Regions from separate parts of the Mesorhizobium sp. M1338 genome, predicted to be linked through region 2. Evidence: predicted binding sites of a transcription regulator. Region 2 holds the regulator's gene; the other holds the start of a gene.
The links. The regulator PhoB, encoded in region 2, activates phosphate uptake and scavenging genes when phosphate is short. The targets are predictions, from matches to a motif close to TGTCATNNANCTGTCAT.

Region 1: phnF (phosphonate metabolism transcriptional regulator PhnF) is a predicted target of PhoB. The motif match lies at 2,078-2,094, and genes of this name have one in related genera.

What each region holds. Positions count from the first base shown of each region.
Region 1 covers NZ_JAMYLL010000001.1:8,060-11,473, forward strand. The annotation lists gene NKH19_RS00045 (carbon-phosphorus lyase complex subunit) at 1-924, opposite strand, end outside; gene phnH (phosphonate C-P lyase system protein PhnH) at 926-1,537, opposite strand; gene phnG (phosphonate C-P lyase system protein PhnG) at 1,537-1,998, opposite strand; gene phnF (phosphonate metabolism transcriptional regulator PhnF) at 2,119-2,868, shown strand; gene NKH19_RS00065 (zinc-binding alcohol dehydrogenase family protein) at 3,024-3,414, opposite strand, start outside.
Region 2 covers NZ_JAMYLL010000003.1:32,626-36,039, reverse strand. The annotation lists gene pstB (phosphate ABC transporter ATP-binding protein PstB) at 1-75, shown strand, start outside; gene phoU (phosphate signaling complex protein PhoU) at 101-808, shown strand; gene phoB (phosphate regulon transcriptional regulator PhoB) at 828-1,517, shown strand; gene eglC (endo-1,3-1,4-beta-glycanase EglC) at 2,255-3,414, shown strand, end outside.

The DNA of each region.
Region 1 (3,414 bases), on a different contig from region 2:
GGCCGCGACGACATCCTCGCCGAGTTCTGTCGCACGAAGAGCGCGGTCGCACAGCGCCATCGCCATCGCCTTGCGCTCGCTCTGGCCAAAGACGAGGCCGTAGCCGCGGGTGAATTGCGGCGGCGCCTTGGCCGACCCCTTGAACTGGTTGACCATCTGGCATTCGGTAACGCGGACAATGCCGAGCGGCACCGCGAAGGGCAGTTCGGGCACGTCGAGCTCCAGCTCGACCTCGCCGATGCGGATCTCGCCGACAAAGGGATGGTTGCGGGCATAGCCGCGCTGGGTGGAATAGCCGAGCGCCAGAAGGAATCCCTCATCGCCGCGCGACAGCGCCTGCAGGCGGATGTCGCGGGCCATCGGGAATTCCAGCGGCTCGCGGGTGATGTCGCCGGGGACGTGATCCTGCGGCATCTCTCCATCCGGCTCGATCAGGCCCTCGCGGGCGAGGATCGCCGAGACGCGCGGCATGGCTTGCGCTTCCGTCTCGCGCTGCAGCGGTTCGGCGACGTCACCTCCGGTGGCAAGCTCGGGATCGAGCAGCCGGTGGGTATAGTCGAAGGTCGGGCCGAGCAGCTGGCCGCCGGGCAGGTCCTTGTAGGTCGCCGACACGCGCCGCTCGACCAGCATGTTGGCGGTGTCGATCGCCTTGGAGTAGCCAAAGCGCGGCAGCGTGGTGCGATAGGCGCGCACCAGGAAGATCGCTTCGATCATGTCGCCGCGCGCCTGGACGATGGCGAGTGCCGCCAGTTCGCGGTCATAGAGCGAGCCTTCGCTCATCACCCGGTCGACGCCGAGCGCCAGTTGCTCGACGATCTGGTCGAGGCGAAGGGCCGGCACCGAACGGTCGCCACGGCGGCGGTCGGCAAGCAGGCTGTGGGCGTTGGCGATTGCGGCCTCGCCGCCTTTTACCGCGACATACATATTACGCCTCCATCGTCTTGATGCGTGTGGTGCGCGGCAGGCAGGCAATGCCGTCCGATGTGGCGAGGATGATGTCGACGCCGCGCGGAAAGCGCTTGATATTCTGCTTCCACTGTTCGACGAAATGGCGCGGCATCTGTGCCGGCGCGATCGTGGCGCTGGTTTCGATGCCGGGCCCTTCGAGCAACAGCGGCGTGCCGGAGACGAGATCGCTGATCTGCAGGATCAGCGTGGCCGAGCGGTCGGGATAGTCCTGGGTGCCTTGCGAAAAGCCGTCGAGCGCCATCATCTCGGCTGGCGTTGCAACAAACGCGAAATGCGCATCGGCCGGTGTGTTGGCCAGCGGCGCGCCGGTGTGGAAACCGAGCCAGGATTTGATGGCAGTGGAAGCCTGCAAAGCCGGATCGAGCCAGAGCGGGGTGTCGTTGTCGCAAAGCGCTAGCGCGATGGCGCCGGCGGTTGCCGATAGCGGCGCCGGCGGGCGGGCTAAGACCGGCAGCGGCTGCACGCTGCCCGGCCGCGCCATTGCGTCCATGACGGCGCGGAACACGGTCTGTGCGTTGAAGACCGGATCGGCGAAACCGCCGTCTATCGATTGCGCTGCGATGTCCATCAGTCTTCTCCGCGAACCATGGTGAAGAAATCCACCTTCGTTGCCGCCGTCTCGGCGCGGCGTTTTTCATGGGCGGTGGTCAGGGCCGACCTGAGAGGGGCAATCAGCCTGGTTTCGACCTCGTTGCGGCGGGCCGGGTCCTGCCACAATGCGTCGGCGATGGCCGCAAGCCTTGTCTTCTGCTTGTCGCGGCCAAGCGCATAGCAATGGCCGACCTGCCCGGACGGCAGCCGGACGGTGGCGCGGGTGACGGTCGCCTCGCCGACATTGAAGGGCGCGCCGCCACCGCCGATGCGGCCGCGCACGGTGACCAGGCCGGTTTCGGGGCCGCGCAGCAGTTCTGCTTCCGAAGGCAGTCCGGCCTCGTTCCAGAGCCGCACGATGTCATCGCCGCTGGATTGCGCCAGTGTTGCCATGGCGGCCTTACGCTCGGCCTGGTCGCGGGCTTCCTGTCCTCGCATGAGCAATAGTCCTTGTGGCTAAATTTGTCTATTGATATAGACAACTATACAAATTATACCCATTATCTAGCGCGAGTCCATGACGGGTGGATGACAGGGCTAAAAGACTGGGGGCAATCAATGGTCGGGCGGCTGGCAGCGGACAGCATCGAGCGACGCAGCGGCGTTTCGCTGTGGCGGCAGATCGCCGACAAGATCCTACAGGCGATCGCCATCGGCGATTTCGCCGAAAACGCAGCGCTGCCGCCGGAGGTGGCACTGGCCGAGCGCTATGGCGTCAACCGCCACACGGTGCGCAGCGCCATATCAGCCCTTGTGCAGGAAGGGGTGCTGCGGGCCGAGCAGGGGCGTGGCACCTTCGTGCGGTCGCGCAAGCGGCTGTCCTATCCGATCGGCGCGCGCACACGCTTTTCGACAGGCCTGCAAGGGCAGACGTCGGAACGGCACATCGTCCTGCTTGCCTCCTCGGTCGAGCCGGCCAGCCAGCGCGTTGCCGAGGGGCTGGGGCTCGCCAAGGGGGCCGACGTGATCCGCCTGGAAACGCGCGGCGAAGCCGATGGGCGGCCGGTGTCGCGCGCTGCCGGCTGGTTCGATGCCAGGCGCTTTGCCGGCATCGATGCCGCCATGGCCGAGACCGGTTCGATCACCGCGTCGCTGGCCCGTTTCGGCATCGACGATTATCTCAGGCAATCGACCGTGCTGTCGGCGCGCCATGCCGATGCGGCGGACCTTGCCGACCTCGACCTGCAGCCGGGCGCCATCGTGCTGGTCACGGTCGCTGTCAATGTCACGCCGGACGGCCAGCCGATCCAGTTTTCCGAGTCGCGCTTCCCGGCCGAGCGCATCGAACTCAAATTGTCAGCTCTGTAGGGAGTGCCGACCTTATACGAGACTGTGATTTATCTGACTCACGCTGATATCAGGCCAGTTCGGTCGCGCTCACCTGTCAGCGTCGGCGCATTTGAGAACCGGCTTCGATCTGCGCGGGGCGTCGTCAATTCGGACCGGGTTCACCGCCTGCCATGTTATGACCCCACCTCGATCACGGCCTTGATCAGGCCGGATTTCTCGTGCGCCCAGCGGGCGAGATCGTGCGGCGTGCCGGCCAGCGTGGTGCGGTGGGTGACGAGCTTGGCCAGCGGCACGGCGCCGTTGCGGATCGAGGCGGCGACGTGATCGAAGTCGGCGCGCAACGCGTTGCGGCTGCCGATGAGCGTCATCTCGCGTTTGTGGAATTCCGGATCGGAAAAGCTGATGTCGTCCTTGACGACGCTGACCAGCACCAATGTTCCGCCATGCGCGACATGGGCGAAGGCCGACTGCACGGACTGGGTGTTGCCGGTGGCATCGAAGACCACATCGAAACCTTCGCCTGATGTCGCCTCCTTGACCAGATCGGGCACCGCGCCGCGCGAG
Region 2 (3,414 bases):
GACCGCACCGAGAAGATCTTCACGTCGCCCCGCGAGAAGCGCACGCAGGACTACATCACCGGCCGCTTCGGCTGAGCTCAGGCATACGAGGAACAGGATCATGAGCGAACACACAGTCGCTTCTTTCGACGAGGATCTCGGTCAGATCAGCAAGCTCATCAGCGACATGGGCGATCTCGCCAGCTCGATGGTCGGCGGTGCGACCAAGGCGCTGTTGAATTCCGACAACGCCTTGGCACAGCGCGTCGTCTCCGACGACGCGATCATGGACGCGCGCCAGCGGGAGCTCGACGACCGCGCCATCACGCTGATCGCCAAGCGGCAGCCGATGGCCGACGATCTGCGCCATGTCGTCGGTTCGATCCGCATGGCCGGCGATCTCGAACGCATCGGCGACCTTGCCAAGAACATCGCCAAGCGCGTCGGCACTGTCGGCCTCAGCGTTACGCCGCGCGACCTTTCGCACTCGATCGATGGAATGGCACAACTGGTGCTGATCCAGGTGCAGGGCGTCATCGAGGAATATGCGGCGCGTGACGCCGCCGCGCTGGCGAAACTGCGTGCCGACGACGAACGCATCGACGTCAAATACACCTCCGTGTTCCGCGAACTTCTCACCTATATGATGGAAGACCCGCGCAACATCACCGCGTGCACGCATCTTTTGTTCTGCGCCAAGAATCTCGAGCGCATCGGCGACCACGTCACCAACATCGCGGAAAATGCCTATTATGTTTTGACCGGCACGCAGCTGCCGGCCAATCGTCCGAAGCAGGACGAGACGACAATGTCCGCGCCGGCGGCATGACGACAGGGGTGACCAGCCGATGATCGCGCCACGCATCATGGTGGTGGAGGACGAGGAGCCGCTAGGCGTGCTGCTCCGTTATAATCTGGAGTCCGAGGGCTATCAGGTCGAGGTGGTGACGCGCGGCGACGAGGCCGAGATCCGGCTGCAGGAGAACGTGCCTGACCTTCTGGTGCTCGACTGGATGGTGCCGGCGGTTTCCGGCATCGAACTCTGCCGACGCCTGCGAATGCGCCCCGAGACCGAGCGGCTGCCGATCATCATGCTGACCGCGCGCGGCGAGGAGAGCGACCGCGTGCGCGGCCTCTCGACCGGCGCCGACGACTATCTGGTCAAGCCTTTCTCGACGCCGGAGTTCATGGCCAGGGTCAAGGCGCTGCTGCGCCGTGCCAAGCCGGAAGTGCTGTCCAGCGTGCTGAAGGTCGGCGACATCGTGCTCGATCGAGAATCGCATCGGGTCTATCGCAAGAAGAGCGAGATCCGGCTCGGGCCGACCGAATTCCGCCTGCTCGAATTCATGATGCGCCATCCCGGCCGCGTGTTCTCGCGCAGCCAGCTGCTCGACAATGTCTGGGGTGAGACGATCTACATCGACGAACGCACGGTGGACGTGCATGTCGGCCGGCTGCGCAAGGCGGTCAACAACGGCCGCATGCCCGACGTCATCCGCACCATTCGAGGTGCAGGCTACGCGATCAGGGAAGATTAATTCCCATCCCATCCCGATAAATCGGAACCCAGGTTCAAGCTCGGTCAGCAGGCGGTCGCCAACGGCCGCGAAGGGTGGAATGTTGCATTCGTCTCATCGGTGGAGAACGAGCATGTGGCGCCCAGGAGCGGTCATCCCATCAGTTTTCGAATGACCGCATTTGGGCCAAGGCGACAGGCGGCTTCTGGCATCCAAAAAGCGATGGCGGACATTCAAGCAGGCGGGATTGAAATCTTTAACCGACCCTTCGCGGTCGTTGCCCGGTCGCAGCGAAACGTCCGCAGCGGAGTGAGCCATGCTGGAATTGATTGTGCGTGGCTAACTGGTCGGTCACTTCACAACTCGATTGCTCTGCGATCTCTCAAACTGCTGTTGTGTCCGGCTGGCCGCGGGAAGAACGGTTCGCGATTAGTCGGTCATAATCGCCATTTTGCCCGTAAAACTCTGCCCTCCAAATCGTGCTCCTTCTAGCGAGGATTGAACTAATGCATTTATCTATATCCGTCAAAGCACGCGACTTTCACATAAATATAGAATTTTATTAAAATTATATTTTTGACGGAGGACGGATTCCTTCTCTTTATTCAGTGTATGTGCGCCGAATGGTCAATATTATCTCGGATCGGATGACGATTCCCTGGAACTATTTCATCCGTTGCAACGTTGCTTGGGAAGCAGTCGCTGGGACTCGTATCGAATGATTTCACCAGGTCGGATACCATGAGGAAGGATTTCTGATGAGCACCGTCGTAAACGCCAAAGGCATCCCTCTTCCCTACACCGGCGCTTCCACTCATTGGTTCTCGGCCACTGGGTCTGGACCGGAACTGCATGGCACCTCCGGCAACGACTCCTTCTGGGGAGACACCGGCGTCAAGGTCACGATCTACGGTGGCGCCGGCGACGACTACTATCACCTCTATTCCACCAACAATAAGGTGGTCGAGGATCCTGGGGCAGGAATCGACACGATCGACACATGGATGAGCTACAAGCTCCCCGACAATTTCGAGAACCTCGTCGTTACCGGCGCCAATCGATATGCGTTCGGAAATGCGTTGGACAACATCATCAAGGGCGGGTCGGGTCATCAGACGCTGGATGGCGGCAAGGGCGACGATGTCCTGATCGGCGGAGACGGCGCCGACACTTTCGCCATCTCTAAAGGAAATGGAAGTGATCTTATCTTCGATTTCGGTGCGACTGATACGGTCCGCCTTAACGGCTATGACTTCACTTCGTTCGATGCCGTCCGTTCACAGATGGTTCAGGTGGAATCAAACGTGATGCTGAACCTCGGATCCGACGAGATCCTGGTGTTCAAGAATACGACCATCGACAAGTTGCAGCCCACCCAGTTCGAGCTGCCGATAGACAAGTCCGGAATGACGCTGTCCTTCTCCGACGAATTTAACACGCTGAGCCTTCGGAACGGACAGGACGGCACCTGGAATTCCAATTTCTGGTGGGGAGCGCCGAACGGCAGCACATTGAGCAGCAATGGCGAGTTGCAATGGTATGTCGACGCCAATTATGGCCCGACGAGTTCCGTCCACCCGTTCAGCGTTGAAAACGGCGTCCTCACCATCACCGCGGCGCAGGCGCCGGAGGACATCAAGCCTCTGATCAACAATTACGAATACACCTCGGGGATCCTGACGACGCACGACACCTTCGCGCAAGCCTATGGCTATTTCGAAATGCGGGCGGACCTGCCCGAAACAGCCGGAGCATGGCCGGCCTTCTGGCTGCTTCCGGAAGACGGATCGTGGCCGCCGGAGCTGGACGTTGTCGAAACGCGCGGCCAGGACCTGAACACGCTCTACATGACGGCGCATACCAATGAGACGGGAGCGCACACGAAGGTTTCGTCCACGGTGAACGTTGCGGACACCGA